One region of the Neobacillus pocheonensis genome, then DNA from elsewhere that is predicted to be linked to it. Evidence: riboswitches for the same ligand, from Rfam matches in the RefSeq annotation. Region 1 holds a riboswitch; each other region holds the start of a gene.
The links. Region 1 has a riboswitch for S-adenosylmethionine ahead of ABES02_RS11860 (methionine biosynthesis PLP-dependent protein). Riboswitches for the same ligand answer to the same signal wherever they lie in the genome.
Positions count from the first base shown of each region.

Region 2: linked by a shared signal. The riboswitch ahead of ABES02_RS12625 (sugar ABC transporter substrate-binding protein) and the one ahead of ABES02_RS11860 (methionine biosynthesis PLP-dependent protein) in region 1 are both predicted to bind S-adenosylmethionine.
Region 3: linked by a shared signal. The riboswitch ahead of ABES02_RS09770 (homoserine dehydrogenase) and the one ahead of ABES02_RS11860 (methionine biosynthesis PLP-dependent protein) in region 1 are both predicted to bind S-adenosylmethionine.

Region 1 is NZ_JBCNAD010000020.1:344,735-351,995, forward strand. It holds gene ABES02_RS11850 (bifunctional homocysteine S-methyltransferase/methylenetetrahydrofolate reductase) at 1-1,733, opposite strand, end outside; gene metC (cystathionine beta-lyase) at 1,748-2,923, opposite strand; gene ABES02_RS11860 (methionine biosynthesis PLP-dependent protein) at 2,923-4,035, opposite strand; SAM riboswitch class I at 4,117-4,233, opposite strand; gene ABES02_RS11865 (helix-turn-helix domain-containing protein) at 4,322-4,678, opposite strand; gene ABES02_RS11870 (NAD-dependent epimerase/dehydratase family protein) at 5,063-6,001, shown strand; gene ABES02_RS11875 (glycosyl hydrolase family 28-related protein) at 6,077-7,090, shown strand; gene ABES02_RS11880 (YveK family protein) at 7,185-7,261, shown strand, end outside.
Region 2 is NZ_JBCNAD010000021.1:48,447-55,707, reverse strand. It holds gene ABES02_RS12645 (TetR/AcrR family transcriptional regulator) at 1-57, opposite strand, end outside; gene ABES02_RS12640 (hypothetical protein) at 217-447, opposite strand; gene ABES02_RS12635 (ABC transporter permease) at 549-1,550, opposite strand; gene ABES02_RS12630 (sugar ABC transporter ATP-binding protein) at 1,552-3,036, opposite strand; gene ABES02_RS12625 (sugar ABC transporter substrate-binding protein) at 3,120-4,235, opposite strand; SAM riboswitch class I at 4,362-4,469, opposite strand; gene ABES02_RS12620 (MFS transporter) at 4,696-5,877, shown strand; gene ABES02_RS12615 (ketopantoate reductase family protein) at 5,918-6,835, opposite strand; gene yfkAB (radical SAM/CxCxxxxC motif protein YfkAB) at 6,917-7,261, opposite strand, start outside.
Region 3 is NZ_JBCNAD010000019.1:27,808-35,068, forward strand. It holds gene ABES02_RS09755 (YfhE family protein) at 1-6, shown strand, start outside; gene ABES02_RS09760 (YfhD family protein) at 110-298, shown strand; gene ABES02_RS09765 (DoxX family membrane protein) at 408-902, opposite strand; gene ABES02_RS09770 (homoserine dehydrogenase) at 1,260-2,498, opposite strand; SAM riboswitch class I at 2,572-2,680, opposite strand; gene ABES02_RS09775 (GNAT family N-acetyltransferase) at 2,760-3,431, opposite strand; gene ABES02_RS09780 (GNAT family N-acetyltransferase) at 3,451-4,113, opposite strand; gene ABES02_RS09785 (carbon-nitrogen hydrolase family protein) at 4,128-4,988, opposite strand; gene argH (argininosuccinate lyase) at 5,092-6,468, opposite strand; gene ABES02_RS09795 (argininosuccinate synthase) at 6,706-7,261, opposite strand, start outside.

The DNA of each region.
Region 1 (7,261 bases):
AATGCCGTGTCAATTAATGACTTTGTAATTTCAATGCCAAGGCGGGTTGCTTGTTGCGGATGGTCATTCAGAATTGCCATCCTTTCACGTATGGAATCAGCTATTTTGATTCCAGGTACTTCATTATGAAGGAACTCCGCATTTTTACTGCCAGTCAAAGGCATTAAGCCAATATAAATAGGTGCTTCCAAATGCTTAGTATTTTCATAGACTTCAATTAATTTTTCTTCAGAGAATACAGGCTGTGTAATAAAATAATCGGCTCCAAATTCAACTTTTTTCTCCATTCTTTTAACTGCTTTCTCGAGAGAGCGGACATTTGGGTTAAAGGCTGCTGCGATGCTAAAAGCAGTTTTTTGTCCCAAATCCTTTCCGGAGTATGACAACCCATCATTCATTGCCTTTATCATTTTGATAAGCTCAAACGATGAGACATCATATACAGATGAAGCACCCGGGAAATCTCCAACCCTAGCAGGATCACCTGTTATAACGAGAACATCATTCATCCCTAGCGTGTGAAGCCCCATTAAATGAGATTGCAAGCCAATAATATTACGGTCGCGGCAAGCAATATGAATGAGAGGACGCATTCCTAAATCTTGTTTTACTAAATAACCCAATGATTCATTGGAAATGCGAACCGTTGCTAACGAATTATCTGCAAGTGTAATCGCATCAATTCCCGCTTCCTTTAATGCTTTAGCCCCTTCGAAAAATTTAGTAGTATCTAGCTTTCTAGGAGGATCTAATTCTACAATTACAGATGGTCTTTCTTTCACAATTTGTTGTAGAGGAGCAAGATCCCTTTTCGCTGCCAAGGACTCAACGATTATTTTCTTTTGTTTCAATTTTACTACTTTTTCGACAATAGGGACACTATTCTTTAGTTCAGTAGCAAAGGCTTTAATGTGTGCCGGTGTGGTACCACAACAGCCTCCTAGTAAACGGACGCCTTCATTTCTAAAGCTTTGAGCCGATTTTCGGAAGTAATCTGCATCTCCTTCATAATGGAATTTTCCGTCGGTATACGCAGGTAGACTGGCATTAGGGTAGGCCGATAAAAAAGCATATGATGGCAATTCAATCTGTTCTAGCGCTAACAGCATATGGTGAGGACCAAGACGGCAATTAAGGCCGACGACATCGGCACCAAGTGCTTCAAGTCGTGTTAAGGCATCATTGACAGGAGTTCGATCCTGCAAAAATCCTGGCTCCTGATGGGAGACCTGAGCAATAATTGGCAGTTTGGTTTCCTTTCTGGCAATCGTCAGAATGGTTTCAAGTTCTTCGAGGTCGTAAAAGGTTTCTAGTAGTAATCCATCCACTCCCTCAAGAAGCAGGCAATATAACTGTTCACGAAAGCTTCGCTTTAATTCTTCTATAGAAATGGAATCCGGCTTAACTCCTCGATTTCCACCAATCGTTCCAAGGATGTACGAATTGTTATGGGTTGCAGCCTTTTTAGCTATTGTAACTGCAGCACTGTTAATTTCCTTTACAGAATCCTCCAAGCCATATCTTTGCAGTTTCAAATAGTTTGCCGCATATGTGTTGGTTTGGATAACGTCAGCACCTGCATCAATATAGGATTTATGGATCGTTTGGATGTGGTCTGGCTGGGAAAGATTTAATTCTTCCAAACAACTGTCTTTCCCATACGAATAAAGAAGCGTACCCATGGCTCCGTCGGCTATTAAGATTTGATTTTTTAATTTTTCTAAAAAGCTCATAAACATTCTCCTCGTTAATAGACCAAATCGTTTTGGTACTGCATTGCCAACGCCTGTGAAAAATCCTTAATCAGATCATCAGGATTCTCAAGACCAACAGATAACCGCAGCAAACTATTCTTGATTCCGCGCTTTTCTCTCTCCGCTTGCGGCATGGCTGCATGGGACATTTTGGCCGGGTAAGATAAAATCGATTCCACTGCTCCAAGGCTTACCGCAAAAACAGGAATTTTTACGTTTGAAACAAACGATCGGACGGCATCTTCATCAGCCAATTCAAATGATAATACAGCGCCAGCGCCGATAGCTTGGGCTTTCTGCAATTCAAACTCTGGGTGATTTTCAAGTCCTGGATAATAAACTTTTTTAACAAGCGGATTTGCCTGTAAAAATTGAGCAACCTTATTGGCTGATTTTTGTGATTGTTCGAGACGGACATGTAGAGTTTTCAGTCCTCTTAGTACTAACCATGCATCCTGAACCCCAAGAACTGCTCCAAACGAATTTTGTAGGAAATAAAGCCGCTTCGCCAAATTTTCGTCCTTTACAACAGCAAGACCGGCCACAACATCACTATGTCCGGATAAAAACTTAGTCGCACTATGGAGCACAACATCTGCGCCTAGCTCTAAAGGCTTTTGTAAGGCAGGAGTAAGAAAAGTATTATCCACAAAGGTTAAAGCATTAATTTCCTTCGCAAGCACACTAATCGCCTGAATATCCGTTACCTTCAATAAAGGATTTGATGGTGTTTCTACATAAAATGCCTTTGTATTAGGTTTAATAGCTTGTTTAACTTGATCCAAATCGGTCATATCGACAAAAGTATGCTCAATTCCAAATCGAGTCAGAACTTCCGTTACCATGCGAAACGTTCCGCCGTACACATCCTCAGTGATAACAACATGGTCCCCAGAAGATAACAGAAGAAATGCTGTGGATATAGCAGCCATTCCGGAAGAAAAGGCAAATCCTTTTATTCCGCCCTCAAGCTCCGCAATCACATCCTCAAGTGCTTCACGAGTAGGGTTTGCACTGCGTGCGTAATCAAATTTACCAAACTGATCGATATCAAACTGATGAAAAGTAGAGGCATGCTGAATCGGCACACTTACCGCACCAGTAACAGGATCAACTTTGTGTTTATTATGAAGAAGCTTCGTTTCAAAACAATATTCTTCCGACTCCATTACACAATCACTCCTTCACTTACTTTGGCAAATGCCTGCTTAAGGTCAAAAAGGATATCCTCTGAATCTTCAATTCCGACTGAAAAACGCAATAATCTGTTGCAGACACCAGATTGAATCCTAATTTCTTCCGGAATATCCGCATGAGTTTGTGTTGCTGGATAAGTAATAAAGCTCTCCGTACCGCCTAAACTTTCGGCAAAACTAATCAGCTTTAAGTTCTGTAAAAAAGGATTAACCCATGATTCGTCTTTAACTCGGAAAGAAACCATGCCGCCTCGACCTGGATAAAGGACATCTGTAACCCCTTCATGTTTGCCAAGATATTCTACGACAGCCTTAGCATTTTTTTCGTGCTGTTTCATCCGAAGGGATAAAGTCTTCATACCGCGCATTAATAGCCAGGAATCGAATGGACTCAATACGGCACCTGCGCCATTATGATGGAAGGCTAATGCTTCACAAAGTTCCTTCCCTTTGGCTACAACAAGCCCAGCAAGAACATCATTATGGCCACCTAAATATTTTGTTGCGCTGTGGATCACAATATCTGCGCCAAGTGCAATGGGCTGCTGTAGGAGTGGAGTATAGAAAGTATTGTCAACAATCAGCAGTATGTCATGTTGTTTGGCAATCTTGGAGATTGCTGCAATATCTGCTTCCTGCATCAGTGGATTGGTAGGAGTCTCTAGGAAAATGGCCTTTGTTTGCGATGTGATTTTCTTTTCGACCTCTTCCGGACAACAGGTGTTAACATATTGACTCTTTAAGCCCCATTTTTTATAACCTTTTTCTAATAAACGGTAAGTTCCTCCATATAAATCCTCGCTAACAAGCCATTCATCACCTGATTCAAATAAAGCTAGGATCGTTAAAATAGCTGCCATTCCCGAGCTGCAAGCATAGCCTTGATCGCCGCCCTCTAAGTCGGCAATCGTTTTTTCAAGGAGCTGGCGTGTTGGATTCCCTGTTCGAGTATAATCAAACCCAGTAGATTGCCCAATTCCCTCGTGGCGGAAGGCTGTTGAAAAATAAACAGGCGGGTTCACGGTTCCAGTAGTTGTTTCACTGCGATTTCCAATTTGGGCAAGTTTCGTATCAATTTTGTACATAACGCACACTCCTTGTTTTTATAAATAAAAAAAGCCTTCTTATAAGAAGAAGACTTTTGTTAGCCGAACACATTGTCATTCTTCTTATCTCGCAAATTAGCAAATAATTTGCAGGACTTAGCACCTTTTCAATGAAAAAAACCATTGAAGGTTGCTGAGGTGTCTTCGGGCCATTCCCTCAACCTCTCTTGATAAGAAAATAAATATTTAGATTATTTATAAAATTTACTACATGGAGGACGTTGTGTCAATTGGTTTTTTAACCATTTAATTGGATAAAGCGCTTTCACCGACTTTTTTCCCAGTTTTTAAATTTAATAAAGTTAATGTATTCCTTGAAATCATCTTTATTCATTCCTTCTTTAATAGCTGTTTCGATAATAATTTGCCACTCCTTATCCAAAAAGTCCTTTCCATTTGAATTCATAGTATGATCATCTGTCTGATTCATTCCAGTTAGTAAATACTCCATGGAAACATCTAAAGTCTTCGCTAGCTTCATTAAAAAATGAATAGAGGGGTTTTTATTAAGATTCCGTTCGATGTAGCTTAAATAGGATTTAGAAATATTAGCCAACTCTGCAAGTTCAGTAATGGAATACCCTTTTTCGTCTCTTAATTTTTTTATTCGCTCTCCAATCATAAGTTTCTCCTCATTACCATAATTATTTAATATAAACCTATCAAGTGTTTCATAAAAAGAAAGCTTTTGGAATCAATGTTCAATATATATATATCAAAATATCATGTATCTTTTAATATTTTACAACATAATTAGTTCATTTTAAAGAACAAAAAATATAGAAAATTCGATTTTTTAAGAGAAAATTGCCATTAATTACGAAAAAACAAGCGAAAATCGGTTTTTTTGAGGTTGCTTTTTTGATTTGAGGGTTTATAATGTTCTTATTAACGAATTTAATTTTAGATAGGGAGCAACGATATTTTTTTACCTCATCTGTTCTATATTACAAACAAAATAGATATGCCCAATAAATCAATTATTTTAGGATACAGAGGTGAAATCATGAAAGTACTAGTAACAGGTGGGTATGGATTTATTGGTTCTTTTGTTGCTGAAAAATTTTTTTTAGAAGGTCACGAAATTTCCATAATTGATAATCTCTCAACAGGAAATCCGGAAAATGTAAAATTCAAACATAAATTTTATCAATTAAGTGTGGAAGATCCAATGTGTAAGGAAGTATTTCAATCTAATAGATTCGATGTCGTCATACACCTGGCAGCACAAGTGAATGTAACAAAATCAATGGATAACCCTTACCTGGATGCTCAATCAAATGTCCTTGGTTTAGCCAACATTCTGCAGTTATCAGAGCAATACGGTGTTAAAAAAGTAGTTTTTGCCTCCTCGGCAGCGGTTTATGGGCTTAATGAAGAAATTCCATTAAAGGAAGATGCATTGTGCAACCCTCTATCCCCTTATGGAATCAATAAATGGGTTGGCGAAGTTTACTGTAAAAAATGGAAGGAAGTATTTGGTATCGAAACCCTCAGCTACCGTTTTTCAAATGTTTATGGTCCAAAACAAGGAACAGTGGGCGAAGGCGGGGTTATTTCAATATTTATTAATAGTGTTTTAGCGGGGCATCCTCTTCAAGTTTATGGTGACGGGGAGCAAACAAGGGACTTTATATATGTAGAAGATGTTGCTGATGCTATCTATCGCGGTGTCCAATTTGAATTAAAAGGGGTCTATAATCTATCCACCAATACTGAGACAAGTGTTAATGATTTAATCTATATCCTGGAGAATTTGGCCAATATAAAGAAAGTAATCTATCAAGAGCCTAAAAAAGGTGATATCAAATTTTCAAGGTTGGATAATTCAAAGATGAAAAGGGATCTAGATTGGGAACCACTTCATAACTTTCAACAGGGTTTAATTAAAACTTATCAATGGTTCGAAACAGAATCGAAGAAAAAGTACTTATTGGTGGAATAAATAAAATTCTTCGTTCGTTTTAATGGATACTTACAATCTATATAAAGTGTAAATTATGAACTGTTAGGAGCAATTATGAACAAAAGGAGTACAATTCTATATTTTTCAGCGATTATTTTATCAGCAGTCATTATTGCTTTCTATATCATTGACAAGGATAACATGACCAAGGGAAAACTGGAGGTAACAAGGGCAGGTAGTGTGCAAAACGATTATGTTAATGTCGATGAATTTGGAGCCAATGGTGAAGATTCAAAAGACGATTATAAAGCCATACAGGACGCCATAAATTATAGCCATGATTCGAAACTTGGAAAAGTAAGGCTGCAAGGGAATAAGCGTTATATTATCACGAAAGGGCTAGTATTAAAAGAGGGTGTTGAATTAGAGTTTGATCAAAATACTAGATTAAGTATAGAAGGCAACTTCCAGGCAATTGTCCTGAAAAAAAATGCGTCCATCACAAATGGGATTATCGAAATAAATCATTCTAACTTTGATTTAGATGTTATTTATTTAGACGGTAATCAAAAAATTTGGTCAGCGGATAGAACCCAAATCAAAAATGTAACCATCTTAAACAATAGCGGATCACATAAGGGGACAGCCCTTCATCTTTACGCAGGTGGACCTGGTCATTTCATTTGCTTTGTTAATTTTTCTGACTTGAAAATTGCAGGCTTCCATACCGGAGTTAAATTGGAAGCTGTAAAACCAAAGGATGATAAATATAGCTTCATTAACGGAAATCGCTTTATTAATCTTACGTTGGATGATTGTATAACAGGCATTGACATTAAAAGTTCGATGAGTGTTCCAAATGAAAGTTCTGGTAATGATTTTAGCGGACTTCAAATTCAAGTTTCCAAAATTACAAAAGATGCAATAAAGGTAAGTGGTTCAGATAATAAATTCGAAGGAATCATTTGGGATGTTCATATTTTAAAGTCGAAAAAGGAAATAATAGAATTTTCAAAAGCCTCAACCAGGAATAGTTTATATTCGAATATTGAGTCAACCTATATTAAAGATAAAGGGTTGCATAATTATTATTCTTCACCGGAGGAGAACGCAAAAAGTTCGAAGTAGTATATATCCTCAAATTAAAAAGACTATTAACCATTTAAACCAGTCTCTATAAAATTACCAGAATAATAAAAATTTTTGAATTTTGGAGGTCAATATGGACGAAAGAATTGATCTGAAAAAGTTTTTTCGCATTATTAGAAAGAGAATTGTCACCATCATTGTAACCGTAAT
Region 2 (7,261 bases), on a different contig from region 1:
AATGATTTCGAGCCTCATCTCCTCAATTTCTCGTTTTCGTCTTTCCTTGGTGCCCATATTGTGCTCACACTCCAAATTTTATTAACACAGTTATTTAAATTAACACCGTTAACTTATATTACAGTGTTAATTATATAATGTCTGTAAATTTTGTAAATACTTTTTTTGGAAAAAATAAAAAAAGGACGGGTCTCGTATAGCCCGTCGTGTAAAGCCTTACTCCCCAATATTGTTTTCAAACCATTCTTGAAGATCCTTCAACGAAGTAAAAGAGAAAATTTCTTCACCGTTTTGACCGTTATCAAAGCCAGCATTTCCTCTTAACGTTATTTGTCCTTCGTCTTCTGAAATTAAGATGGCATAGGGATGATTCACATTTATGTACCTTGCATCTAAATCATTATCAATCCAATTCTTGCTGTGCAAAAATGCTTCATAGTGTTCCATGTTCTTCACCCTTTCTCCTTATATTGTTCCAAAATCATAAAAAAAGAAGACAACTAAAATTGTCTCCTAAAGATTTTTTTCGATAAATTGCAAGGTCTAATTTATTTTTGTTTATAGTAAGTTATAGCTAAAGCAAATGCTAATACAGCCCCTTTAACAATGTCCATCGCATAATAAGGTACTGACATCATCACGAGTCCATTTTGCAAAATCCCGATGAGGACCGCTCCAATAAATGTACCAAAGGCATTCGGCTTTCCAGAGCCCAAGACAGAAAATCCAATAAATGCTGCGGCAACGGAATCCATTAAATAAGGGGCACCTGAATTTATTTCTGAGGTCATGACCCTCGAAGCCAAGACAATTCCGCCAATGGAAGCAAATAACGCTGATAACAAGTATGCCGCTACCTTATATTTGTTCACTGGAATACCCGATAATCTTGCAGCCTCTTTATTACCGCCAATGACGTACATATAACGTCCGTGCTTTGTATAAGTCAAAAAGACATGTACCAGGATTACAGTTACAGCCATAATGATAATGATCCATGGGACTTCGCCGATTTTAGCAAAGAATGGACTGATAAGACCCTCTGCCATCGAGCCATCGGGCATAACCATGTTTTGTGAAACAGTCGCTCCTTTTGTGTACGTTAAAGCCGTTCCTTGAATGATAAACATTGTCGCGAGCGTTAATAACATATCAGGAATCCGCAATTTAACAATCATAAACGAATTGACAGCACCCACTACTAAAGATGCCGCAATCGCTGAAAGGACCGCGACCAATGTGTTTTGCGAGAACCAAACAAACATCGAGATAACGATCGCATTTGATAGAGAGGCAACGGATCCAACCGAAAGATCAAACCCGTCGACAGATAATGAAATCGTAATCCCAATTGCAATAATGGTTACAATCGAAATAGAACGTAAGATATTGACGATGTTGCTTCCTTGAATAAAGGTTGGGTTCGCTAGTGAAAAAATCACAATAAGTGCGACAATGGTAATAATCGTACCGTATTTATAAAAGAATTGAAAAAGCTCAAAGGTCTTTTTCGTTGGGGTCTGTTTGCTAGCCGTCATATTTGCTTCCATTTTACCTGCCCCCTGTTGAATAGAATAAAAGTTCTTCTTCATTCGTTTGATTAGTTTCAAGTTCCTTAACGGACTTCCCGTCATATAAAACATAGACTCGATTAGTTATCCCCATAATTTCGGATAATTCTGAGGAAGCATAAATTACTCCTTTACCTTGCTTAGCTAATCCCGAGATTAAATTGAAGATATCCCTCTTCGCACCAACATCTACTCCTTTAGTTGGCTCATCAAAAATGTAAACATCAGCTTCTGCAACCAGCCATTTCCCAATGGCCACCTTCTGCTGATTTCCTCCAGACAAATTTTGAACCTTTGTTTCCTCCGTTGGTGTCTTAATTCCAAGTGAGCTAATCATTTGCTTGGCAGTGGCTTTTTCCTTTTGCCGATCCAAAAAACTTAAAGCTTTTGAAAACCTTCCTAAATTTGCTGCTGTCAAATTGGCCTCAACGGATTCTAAAACGAGAATTCCTTCTTTTCGCCGTTCTTCAGGAACTAATGCAAGACCATTTTTAACTGCATCGTAAGGGCTCCTTAACCTAACATTCTTTCCTTTTAGAAAAATTTCTCCCCCAGTTCGTTTCGAGGAACCAAAAAGGGCCTTACATAATTCTGTTTTCCCAGCACCGACAAGCCCAGCAATTCCGACAATTTCTCCAGCTTTCACATGGATATGTAAATCATTAATTTTTTCACCGTCGTTAAGTCCTTTTACTTCAAGAACATTGTTGCCAAAAGTCGAACTTTTTTCAGGAAATTGTTCCTCTAGCTTTTGACCTAGCATTTGCTCGACCACTTTATTCGGTGTCGTTTCTACACTCTTCTCTTTTACCACTATTTCACCATTACGCATCACCGTTATCACATCACAGATTTCAAAAATCTCCGGCAGTCGATGTGAGATAAATATAATTCCTACATTTTGCTTTTTTAAATCTCTAACGATACGAAATAGTTCCGTTGTTTCAGTATGGCTCAACGGTGCCGTCGGTTCATCCAAAATAAGAAACCTACACTGCTTGGAAATCGCTCTAGCAATTAAAACCATTTGTTTTTCTGCCAGCGTTAATTCACTTACTAGTTTTTTCGAAGAAAGATTAATATTTAAATCAGCAAGTATTTTACTAGCTCGATCATGAATTTCCTTCCACTTTATCCACTGCTTTTTCCCCATGTTATGAACCGAATCAAGCAGCATAATATTTTCAGCGACAGATAGGTACGGAATCAGGGCTGTATCTACTTCCTGGTAAACGATTTGTATGCCGGCGTCCTGAGCATTTTTCGGTGTGCGGATTTTTAAGCTTTGTCCGTCCAGACCAATTTCACCGGTATAGTGATCATAAGCACCGGAAAGAACCTTCATTAATGTGGATTTCCCCGCACCGTTTGCTCCTATCAAAGCATGAATGACGCCTGTTTCGATTGAAAAATCGACCTGATTCAGGGCCTTTACACCAGGAAACTCTATTGAGATGTTTTTCATTTCTAAAGTTGTAGTCGTCAAAAATGGCACCTCCCATCATGCAGACACTCCCTTCATCTGACGAAAAAGAGAGTGCCCAGCGATTATTTCTTGTAGTGCTTCTTTAATGTTTTCATCCAATCTTCTTCAAACGCAGTAGATTGACCCCAGCCTGGTATGATTTTTGCGAGATTTACCATATTAACTGCTTCGTTAGAGTCCTGAACGTTTTTCTGTGACACGAGTGATGCTTCTAGGTCGTAGGTTTTTGGCGTTTCTTCCCCCGCTAGTTTTTTCGCTAGTAATCTCATATCGACTGCGCCAATAAGCTTAGGATCAACTGCAGCCGTATACTTCCAAGCACTGCCTTTTCTTTGAACTTCTTGAAGATCGGCATTGGAAACATCAATTCCATAAATTTTTACTTCTTCACGTCCCGCTTCCTTCAGAGCGCGGGCAGCACCAATGGCAAACGCATCCCAAGTCGCAAAAATCGCATCTAATTTTCCTTTAGGATACTTATTTAACATCGCCGCAACAGCATTTTGTGTTTGCACACTTGTGTCGGCAGACGCTACACCGAAGCGTTCGACCTCTTTAATACCAGGGTTTTTCGCAAGTACGTCCTGATAAACTTTATTTCTTCTCACCATTGGCGGGAAGCCGTCCACCCAAAGGTAGGCAATCTTAGCTTTTCCTTTTGTCTCTTTTACAAGCTGATCAAGTGCTAATGTTGCTAATGCTTCATCATCCTGTGAAGTCAGCGTTACCCCTTCTACTTCAGCAAGCTTGGGATTGGAGTCAAAAGCAACTACACTTTTTCCTTTTTCAACAATTTTCTTCACATCATTAATGGTAGCGTCGTCATCACCATGGGAAATAACAAATCCGTCATAATCCTGATCTAAAGCTTGATTGATCGCATCATGGAACTTTGCCGTGTCACCATTTGCAGTGAACACATCCACCTGAAAACCTAATGCTTGTCCTTCTTCTTTCGCACCAGCTAAGAATTGAGCAGTATGGTCGTCACCGCCAATTTTACGTATGACCTTGATTTTAACCGGATCACCTTTGGCAAATCGTTCAGGCACCCCTTCAAGCGATACATTTTTATTACCGCTTGCTTGCTTTGTTTCTCCACTTGATGCACATCCTGTAAGAAGAAGTGTAGCCGCTAGTGCTGAAACAAGTGTGCTTTTTAACAAATTTCTCTTCATGATGATAACTCCCCTTTTCTTTTTACGTAATTCTCGTTACTCCTATTGGAAAAGTCTGATTTTATTTAAAAAATAAAAAACCTCTCCAGAAAAGAGAGGTTTCATCACAATAAATGGACTACTCCTCTCTTATCTCTCAAAACAAAAACTTGTTTTGCAGGATTTAGCACCAATTCCTTTTGGAACGGTTGCTGGGCGTCATCGGGCCAGTCCCTCTGCCACTCTTGATAAGAGAACGTAAAATAATTTAATTGATTTAAAGTATTAAATTTAATTTAAACTCCCATTAACAAGTTGTCAATAGTATTATGAATATTTTTAATAAATAACTTTTTAAAAATATGTTTAATATTTGAATTATTGATTAACTTCGGTATTATTATATTTAGAGAACCGAAATATTTTTAAGAAAGAAGTGTTATGTACCGTGAATCAGCAGGATCGTGCAAAACGTAATTTAATGATTATGTGGTTTGCTAACTTTTTTGTTGCCGGAAGTATGACGATGGTCATGCCATTTATTTCACTGTACATTGAGTCGTTTGGAGATTTTTCAGAGAAATACGTACAACATTGGTCTGGGATCACGTTTGGAATAACGTTCGTATCAGCTTTTCTATTTTCGCCTATTTGGGGCAAAATTGGAGATCGATATGGGCGAAAAAAAATCCTCATCATATCTGGCCTTGGAATGGCATTCTCCATTTTCCTTATCGGCTTTGTCCATTCTGTCTGGCAATTATTGCTGCTACGCTTTTTCATGGGATTCTTTTCTGGCTTCATTCCGATGTCCCAGGCATTTATTTCAACTCAAACACCGAAACAGATTGCCGGCCGTGTCCTTGGAACATTGCAAACTGGCAGTATTACCGGTTCTTTATTGGGACCGATGCTAGGAGGAATATTAGCAGATTCACTGGGCTATGCCACCACATTTAAGTGGACCTCAATTTCTATTTTCATTTCTGCTCTGCTAGTTATTGCCACAAAAGAATTTCGGGTCGAAGTGAAAAAGGGATCAATAACAAGTTATTCGAGTAAAGAGGTGTTAAAGCATATTACCCGCAACCCTGTTTTATTAACCGTCCTTTTAATCTCTGCTCTCGTTCAGATTGCCCATTTTAGCATTCAGCCGATTTTGTCTTTATTTGTTAGTGACCTGCATGGAAAAACAAATGTTGCCTTTTATTCGGGAATTGCTTTTTCAGCAGCTGGACTTGGAAATCTAATGATGTCACGGAAATGGGGAAAGATTGCTGACAAATATGGTTATATCAAAATACTGGTTATTCTCCTATTCCTTGCAGGAGTGGTTTACTTACCAGGTGCAGCCGTAACCAGCCTATGGCAGCTCGTCATCATCCGTTTCGCGCTTGGTGTCACGATTGGCGGAATAATACCTGTCCGAATTGCTTACATTCGTCAGGAAGCTCCGATTGCCATGCAAGGTGAGGTATTGGGATATAACAATAGTCTGAGATTTCTTGGCAATATAATCGGACCAATGCTAGGCGGCTTCCTTTCCGGTTACTTTGGGTTTTCTGCGGTATTTATCAGTACTAGTGCATTATTGGTGATTAGCGGAATTATCTTGCTCGTATCTATGCAGCGAAATCCAAAGCTATTAAAACATACAGCCTAAAAACTCCAATAGAAAAGTCCCACATAAATGGGACTTTTCTTTATCTCAAATCTTTTTCATACACTTTTAAATTTGTATAAATGGCTTCTAAAATTGGGACAGAAATCTGTTCCTTTTTGGCAATCTCCAGTAAATATCCGTGCAAATGGTCGGCTTCAACAGGAAGCAATTTTTCCATATCTCTTTGCATCGAGGATTTCATCGAATACCCTAAACCTTCAATTTGTTTCAGTAATTGTGTTTCTATATTCTCAGGGAGTGGGGCCTCGATTCGTTTCATCAAGGAAACAATCTCTTCTATTAGCAAAGATATCGTTGCACGGCCACTTGGCTGTTCGAGGATAGGTCCAATCGGCGCTCTCATTAAAGTAGTAATTCCTGACATCGTTGAAATAAATAAATACTTATTCCATAGATCTTGGTTGATATTTTCACTTAACCGGTACTCTATCTTGGATCCACTAAAAGCATCTTCTATTTTTAATACTCGTACTGAGCGTTCACTTGAAAGTTCTCCAAAAACTAAATCATGCTTCGCACTTGTTTGAATGACTTTGCCGGTTTGATCAAGGGTCGTTTCAATAAAGCAAAGGCCCCCGATAACCCGCTCTTCCCCAAACGTTTCTTTCAATCTATCAATATGTAAAATCCCGTTTAACAATGGAAGAATGACCGTTTCTTGGCCGACATACGGTTTAATGCCCTCCATAGCTCCTTCAAGGTGATAAGCCTTTGTTGATAGTAAAATAACATCAAAAGCTTCCACTTCCTCACCGGCTAAAATAGTTTTCGGTTTAAAGGTCACATTTCCATGGACACTTTCGATGACAAGTCCTGTTTTCTCTAATTGCTTTTTTCTTCCCTCCCGGACTAAAAAGGTAACATCTTCCCCTTTTTCTTGTAACCGCCCGCCAAAATACCCGCCAACTGCACCAGCACCAACAACTAAAAATCTCATGAGAAAACTCCCTTCATCTAACTATAAATTTAGTATAAGGGAAGTTTTTTTTTCAGAAAATAAAAAAGCAGGGATTTCCTGCTATTTTACTAGATTAGTTTTCAATTTTGTGAATTCGGTTTCTCGATAATAACTATTCTTGACCAAAATATTAGGGCCGAGACAAGAAACGGCCGGGCAATGGCAGTTTAATTCCTTCGCGATACTTGAAGATTGCCATGCTTGGTACGCATCAAGTAAATGATTGGTTTGAATATTCCCGAGCGGTGGAGTATCACCGAAATCCGTGACAATGATATCGCCATTAAATATATTCACATTCAGACGTGAACGGCCATCCGGGTCATTTCGGACTGTAACATTTTTACTCTTATATAACCGGTTTAATAAATCTAAATCCTCCTGCTTGCTACTGCACGCGTAAAA
Region 3 (7,261 bases), on a different contig from region 1:
CTTTAATTTTAAAGAAATTTCCATTAATGGACCCCTTCCAAATTGTTAAAACTAGTATAGAGAGCACTTTTTGCTCTCACTAGTTAACAGTTGAAAGGGGTTTTTTGTAATGGGTCGTTCACGCGGGCATGGTTCACGAGATAAAAACAAGGCTTCACTTCCACAGGTGCCAAAGAACATGAAATCAGATGGTATTGATGTTGAGTTTTCTAAAGAGATGGCTGATGGAGCTGACCTCGAGGCATTAGCACGAGCTAATGCTGCTAACCAGCGAGTTCAAAATCGAAATAGAAAATAATCCCTAAAAAAGAAGCAGGTTTTGCCCTGCTTCTTTACTATAATGAAAGGGGGAAATAAGTTTATTCATTGAACTCAAAAGGAGAGGTATATTTTAGAACTCGGTAAAGCTAATTCAGGTTAACATTTTTGGCATTACCTTTTTTGAAATAGCCTTTGATAAATGGTGCAGCATATCGGTCAAGTCCGAAGTAGTAAGCACCAGTTCCAGCGAATAAAAGAATCATGGCTGCTGTATAAAGTATTGGGTTTGTGCTTGTTGTTCCTGCCAACATAAAGTTAAAGTTCATGAATGCACCGGCGATTAATGCTGGAATAGTTGCTAAGCCCACGATTAATCCTACACCGACAAGCATTTCTCCCCAAGGAATTAATACGTTAAAGATATGAACGTTTGGGATTGCAAATTGTTGTAAAAAGTCTGCGTACCAAGCTTGCACTGCAGGATGTTCCCCTGTTGCATTTGCCAATGCTCCTTTAAGGAAGCCGCCTGCATCAAATCCACCTGTAAGTTTATGATAGCCTGCCTCAATCCATTGTAATCCAAGCCATACTCTTATCACTGTCCATACAACTGCTGCTTGAGGGGTTTTGAACCATCTCATCACAATCATCTCCTATTTTTCTTGCGAAATTCTTCACAAGTTTAATCATGATTTTTTACTTCCCCTTTTAATTCGGGGTGGTTCAGCTAGCTGTTTCTTGTAGAGTAAGTTTGTGAATTCTTTCACTATCTTCTCTACACTTTTAATATACGCTCCTCTATAAAAAATGACAACGACTTTCACAGTTTTTTAACATATTAATATTAGAAATATGAAAAGAATGTGAACCCAAAGCGCTGAGTTGTGGATAGTGTGAATAACAATGTGGAGCACTTATAATAGTGTACTTTTTATGTGGATAAAAATGTGGATAAAAAAGAGCATCCAAATTATTTAGATGCTCTTATAGTGTTTCTTTTATAAAGCAGATACTTTTTCTTCCGTTGAGGCAATGGCAGGTTCATATTCGCCGAGGATTGAAAAATAAAAAATCGTTTCTTGTTGTTTGACTAGCTTCTCTAAATCCTTTTTTGAAGCCTTGATGACAAATACTCCTTTTGAGACTTCATCAATCCAAGTAATTGAAGGATTGGAATAAGTTTTTGCCAGCCCAGTTACTAACCAAAACTCTTTTGGCTGCACTTTACTTTGCTCAACAGCGGCTGATGCAGTTGATTTGAAACTTCTTTTTATTGCATCGTTTTGGCTGACGTAAACCAAATCTTCAATAACCGCACTTGCTGTAGGAAACATCCCTGCTCCAGGGCCCTGAAGGGTGATTCTGCCAACAATATCCGAATGAAGACTAACAGCATTCTCAACGCCTTCTACATGATAAAAAGGATTCTCATTCCCGACAAGTACCGGTTTAACTGTTCCCTTTATTTGACTTCCTTCTTTACTAATACTTGCAAGATGTTTAAATCTTAAGCCTAATTTTTCGGCTGCTCCGATTAATTCACTTGTGATGGATGTAATCCCTTCACGTTCAACCTCCTGCCAATTCGGTTCTTCCCCAAAAGCAATTCGGCTGAGAATCATCGTTTTGTAAAAAGCATCAAAACCCTCGACATCATTGGTTGGATCTGCTTCGGCATAGCCATTTTTTTGTGCTTGTAATAAGGCTTCTGCAAATGACCACTTCTTATCTCTCATTTCAGTAAGAATGAAATTTGATGTTCCATTTAGAATTCCTTGAATTTGCTGAACGCGGTTAACCTTTAAAAGTTGTCTAAGCGTTTGAATCACCGGAATTCCTCCGGCAACTGTGGCCTCAAATCCTACCGAGACGTTATTTTGTTCTGCAAGCTCAATCAGTTGTTTTCCGTGGTGTGCAAACATTTCTTTATTGGCTGTAATAATGTGGCAGCCCCGCTCGATTGCTTTTTGCAAAATTGTAAAGGTTGGCTCCCTATTTACAATCGCTTCAATTACAATATCCAGTTTTGGCAGGCGAAGTATCTCTTCAAAGTCTGTTGTTACTAATACTTCTTTATGAATGTTTCTTTCTCTCTGTTTATTTTTAATTAGAACAGCCGCCACTTCCACCTTTTTACCTAAAGCGGACTCTAATTCTTCCGCGTGAGATTGAATTGTCCGATAAACTCCTTCACCAACCGTACCAAAACCTAAGATTGCCACCTTTACTACAGTCATTCTTTACACCCCTTCTTTAAATGGTATGAAAATACGAAAAGCCCTCTTCATAAGAAGAGGGCACGGAATCCTCCTCTTATCTATCAGGTTTAAAACCTGCAGGAATTAGCACCTTTTCAAGGAATTCCTTGAAGGTTGCCGGGCTTCATCGGGCCATGTCCCTCCGCCGCTCTGGATAAGAGATATATAATTTTTCATTAATTTACCAAGATATAAAAAGAATGTTAGCTGAATCTTCTGTCAATGTCAATAGTTTTTTTATTAAAGCGGCAATAACGCAATGGTATCCATTGCACTTATTTTTTCAATCATATTGAGCCATTCCTGCGGCTTATTTGGCAGCACGGAATAGTAGGTAGTTAGAAAATCTTTTACTAGAGAAGCTGGCACTTCATCAAGCTCTTCATTAGTGGGCATAAAGCATAAATCCAGTCCTGAAACAGCTTCACCATTATTTTCCCATGAAGGGTGAACATAAGAAAGATTTAGTCTTTTATAGCCTAAATGGGAAAGGACTTCCCTGCGAACATAAGGATCCATGACCCTTACCCCTCCAAATTCGTGCTCCGCTACTCTGTATGGATCATAAATTTCGGCGAACATACCAAATAGCTCTTTTCCGTTATCCTTCGCAAGCTTTTGTAAATCCTGCAGCCTATTCTTTGCTAAAAAGCGTCCAAGACTTAGTCCCGGTTTACTGATAATAGTGAAATCAGTCATCGCAATATTCCAGTCAGGGTAATAGCGGTATTCCGTTGCTCCTACTACCTGCTCGTTATCAACAGCGACATATACACGAATACTAGGATCTTCTAATGGCTCTTTCCAAAGTTCATAATCCAAAACTTCTTCAGACGGAAAAATTTTTCCCATTAAATCATGAAGCTTTTTAAAATTTGCGTCGTCAATGCTGGTTATGCGTTTATATTCCATTTCATATATTCCCCCTTATTTATTTGAATGGATTTTTCCATTCCATGATTACTGCATTGTTGCAGGATTCTTCATCATCGAGATAATTCTTTGCTACCCCTAGTGGCACACGGCCGCAGCGCAGCAGGAACGTAATGACAGGGTCCTTTATTTCTCCCCCAATGGTAGCGGCTAAATACTCTCCCGGAGTCATTTGATGCGACACTTTGTGATAACCCGGCATCCGTCCACCACCTACAAGGCGATCATAGCCTTTTTCGATAACAACATGATACATCGCCTGCATCATTAACTTCCCAAGACCAAGTTTTCTGTAATTTGGGCGAACGCTTATATCGACAATATACAAGGAATTTCCATTTGAATTATGGTTTTGAATGTACCCATGATCGGTAATTTCCTCCCATGAGTGATTCAACTCATCCGGATCAAAATCCACACAAAGACCGGTAAGTGAACCGGCTAATTTTCCATCTATTTCTACACATAAAGCTCCTTCTGGAAAAAGAGTAACATGGTTCGTTAATTGCTCTTTATTCCACCATAATTCTGATGGAAAAGGCGGTGGAAAGCATTCTGCTTGAATCTCTATTAGCTGGTCAAAATCCTCTTGTGTGTAATTGCGAATGATGATTGGCTTAGGCTGATTTAGGTCAAAAACATAAAATTCACTTCGGTACATACCAATCACATCCCTTATTTTTCCCAATCAGTATACAAATCGGTTCTGCGGTCCCGCCAGGTTGTAACGGACCCGCGTTCACGTACTTCGTATAAAAGGGCTAAATCAAGGTCGGCTGTAACGACCATATCATCATTGATCTCCCCTTCCACTAAAATGCCGCGTGGCGGGAAAGGAATATCATTAGGTGTTATAATGACTGCCTGGCCAAAATTAGCCCGCATAAAATCCACTGTTGGAAGGGAACCAACTGTTCCGGTTAAAACGACATATACTTGGTTTTCGATTGCCCGTGCATGACTCGTATAACGGACCCGGTGAAAGCCATGACGATCATCCGTGCAGGATGGACAGAAAATGACATCAGCGCCTTTAGCCTTAGCCATTCGGACAATTTCTGGAAACTCAATATCATAGCATGTAAGGAGCGCAATTCTTCCTTTGTTTGTTTCAAAAATCTGAAACGAATCACCAGGCTCCATACTCCACTCCTTCACTTCTGTAGGGGTAATATGTAGCTTTGCCTGTTCGCCGATTCGGCCATCTGGATAAAATAAATGGGCAGTATTATAAAGCTTATTATCTTTTTTAATAACATGTGTACCGGCAATAATATGCATGTTGGTCTGCTTCGCAAAATTAGAAAACAACACGCGATATTGTTCTGTAAAGTTTGGCAGATCATCGATCGTCAAGCTTTTTCCAGTTCCATTCCCAATCGATAAAAGCTGAGTGGTAAAGAACTCTGGGAAAAGGACAAATTCTGCTCCAAATTCTTCAGCAGTCTTTATATAATGCTCACACTGAGCGGCGAATTCTTCGAAGGAATTAATCGTATGTAAATGGTATTGCACTACAGATACTCTAAGTTTCATTTGTCTCCTCCAGTCTTATTTTGGAAAAATTACCATAATGAAATTATCTATTATTTTAGTTTTTTATACAAATGAAAAGCCCGCCTATTAGGCGAGCCCTTTATTATTGCTGCAGTTTTCCTTCAGCTAGTTTAATTTGCACTTTGACCTGCTCAGGTGAGGTTCCACCGAAGCTATTACGGACAGCGACAACATGTTCTGGAGCAAGCACTTCATAAATATCTTCTTCAAATAATGGACTAAATTTCTGATATTCGTCAAAGCTTAAATCTAGCAAAAATTTATTAGATTGAATCGCGTATAAAACAATTTTTCCAATGACTTCATGGGCATCACGGAACGGCAGCCCTTTTCTCACCAAGTAATCGGCAATATCTGTCGCATTTGAAAAGTCATTGTTAATCGCTTTACGCATGATGTCTTTTTTAACAGTCATTGTTTCAATCATTGGAGCTAACAGTTTTAATGAGCCTTCAAGGGTTTCTACGGTATCAAACATACCTTCCTTGTCTTCTTGTAAATCTTTATTGTAAGCAAGTGGCAGCCCTTTTAGAACGGTTAATAAGCCAATCAAATTGCCATAGGTACGTCCTGTTTTTCCTCTTAGCAATTCCGGAACATCAGGGTTCTTCTTTTGCGGCATGATGCTTGACCCGGTGCAAAAAGAATCATCAAGCTCAACAAATTGGAATTCCTGACTTGACCAAATTACTAGTTCTTCAGAGAATCTAGAAATATGAGTCATGATTATCGATCCAATTGATAAAAATTCAAGGATAAAGTCGCGGTCGCTGACTGCATCCATACTATTTGGATAGATTGTTTCGAATCCGAGCAGGTCGGCGACAAGTTCGCGGTTTATTGGAAAGGTCGTCCCTGCTAATGCTCCAGATCCAAGCGGAAGCCAGTTTACACGTTTTAATGAATCAAGTAATCTCTCTTTATCACGTTCAAACATCCAAAAATAAGCCATTAGGTGATGCGCAAAAGATACAGGCTGAGCACGCTGCAAATGAGTATACCCAGGAATCAGTGTTTCGACATTCTCCTTAGCTTGCTTGATGATCGCTTCTTGTACATTTTCGACTAATTTTATTAACTCAATTGTTTTTGTTCTTAAATAAAGATGCATATCTGTCGCTACTTGATCGTTACGGCTGCGTCCTGTATGAAGCTTACCGCCCACCGGGCCGATTTTTTCAATCAAGAGCTTTTCAATATTCATATGAATATCTTCATCTTCTACTAAAAACTCAACTTCGTTATCATCTACCATTTTTTTAATAGAAAGAAGTCCTTCTTTAATCTTATTTGCATCGTCCATTGGAATAATGCCGCATTCCCCTAACATTGTTATATGGGCAATGCTCCCTGCAATATCTTCTTTTGCTAATTTTTGATCAAAAGAGATCGAAGCAGTAAATTCTTCAACTAATTTATTCGTTTCTTTTGTAAAACGTCCGCCCCATAGCTTAGACATGTAATTTTCCCCTTTCAAACTGGGCTTTTCTAGCGTTTTATTGCCTTAGATAAAATTTATCGGCGGATTTTTCATGTTTATCGGCGAATCCAACCATTTTATCGGTGAATCTTGAATTATATCGGCGAATTTTCAATTTTATCGGCGAATCGCAAAATACCAAAAGTAAAACCTCAAAATAGAGCCTTCCATTAAACAGTTTGCCCCCGAAATTTAGGCTTCGAGGGCGCTTTAGAATTATTTTAAAACTGATTCTTTTTTTGTTACCTCTGAATAAACCTTTGTTGGTAATCCCCAGAGTTTGATAAAACCAACCGCTGCATTATGATCAAAGGCATCTCCTTTTGCATAGGTTGCTAGTTCCTCGTTATAAAGGCTGTATGGAGATTTACGGCCAACAACTGTATGATTGCCTTTATGAAGCTTAACACGGATGGTTCCCGTAACGGTCTTTTGTGTTTCATTAATAAACGCATCAAGGGCTGGTTTTATTGGTGAATACCAAAGGCCCTCATAAATGATTTTCGCCATCTGCTGCTCAACCTGTGTCTTAAATTGCGTTACCTCACGAGTCAATGTTAAAAACTCTAATTCCTTATGAGAATTGATTAATATTAACGCAGCAGGGTTTTCATAGACTTCACGTGATTTAATTCCTACTAATCTATTTTCGATATGATCGATACGGCCAACGCCATGCTTGCCGCCAAGCCCGTTCAACGTTTCAATTAATTGAACTAATGGAAGCTTTTCACCATTTAAGGCAACAGGAACACCTTGTTCGAAATCAATT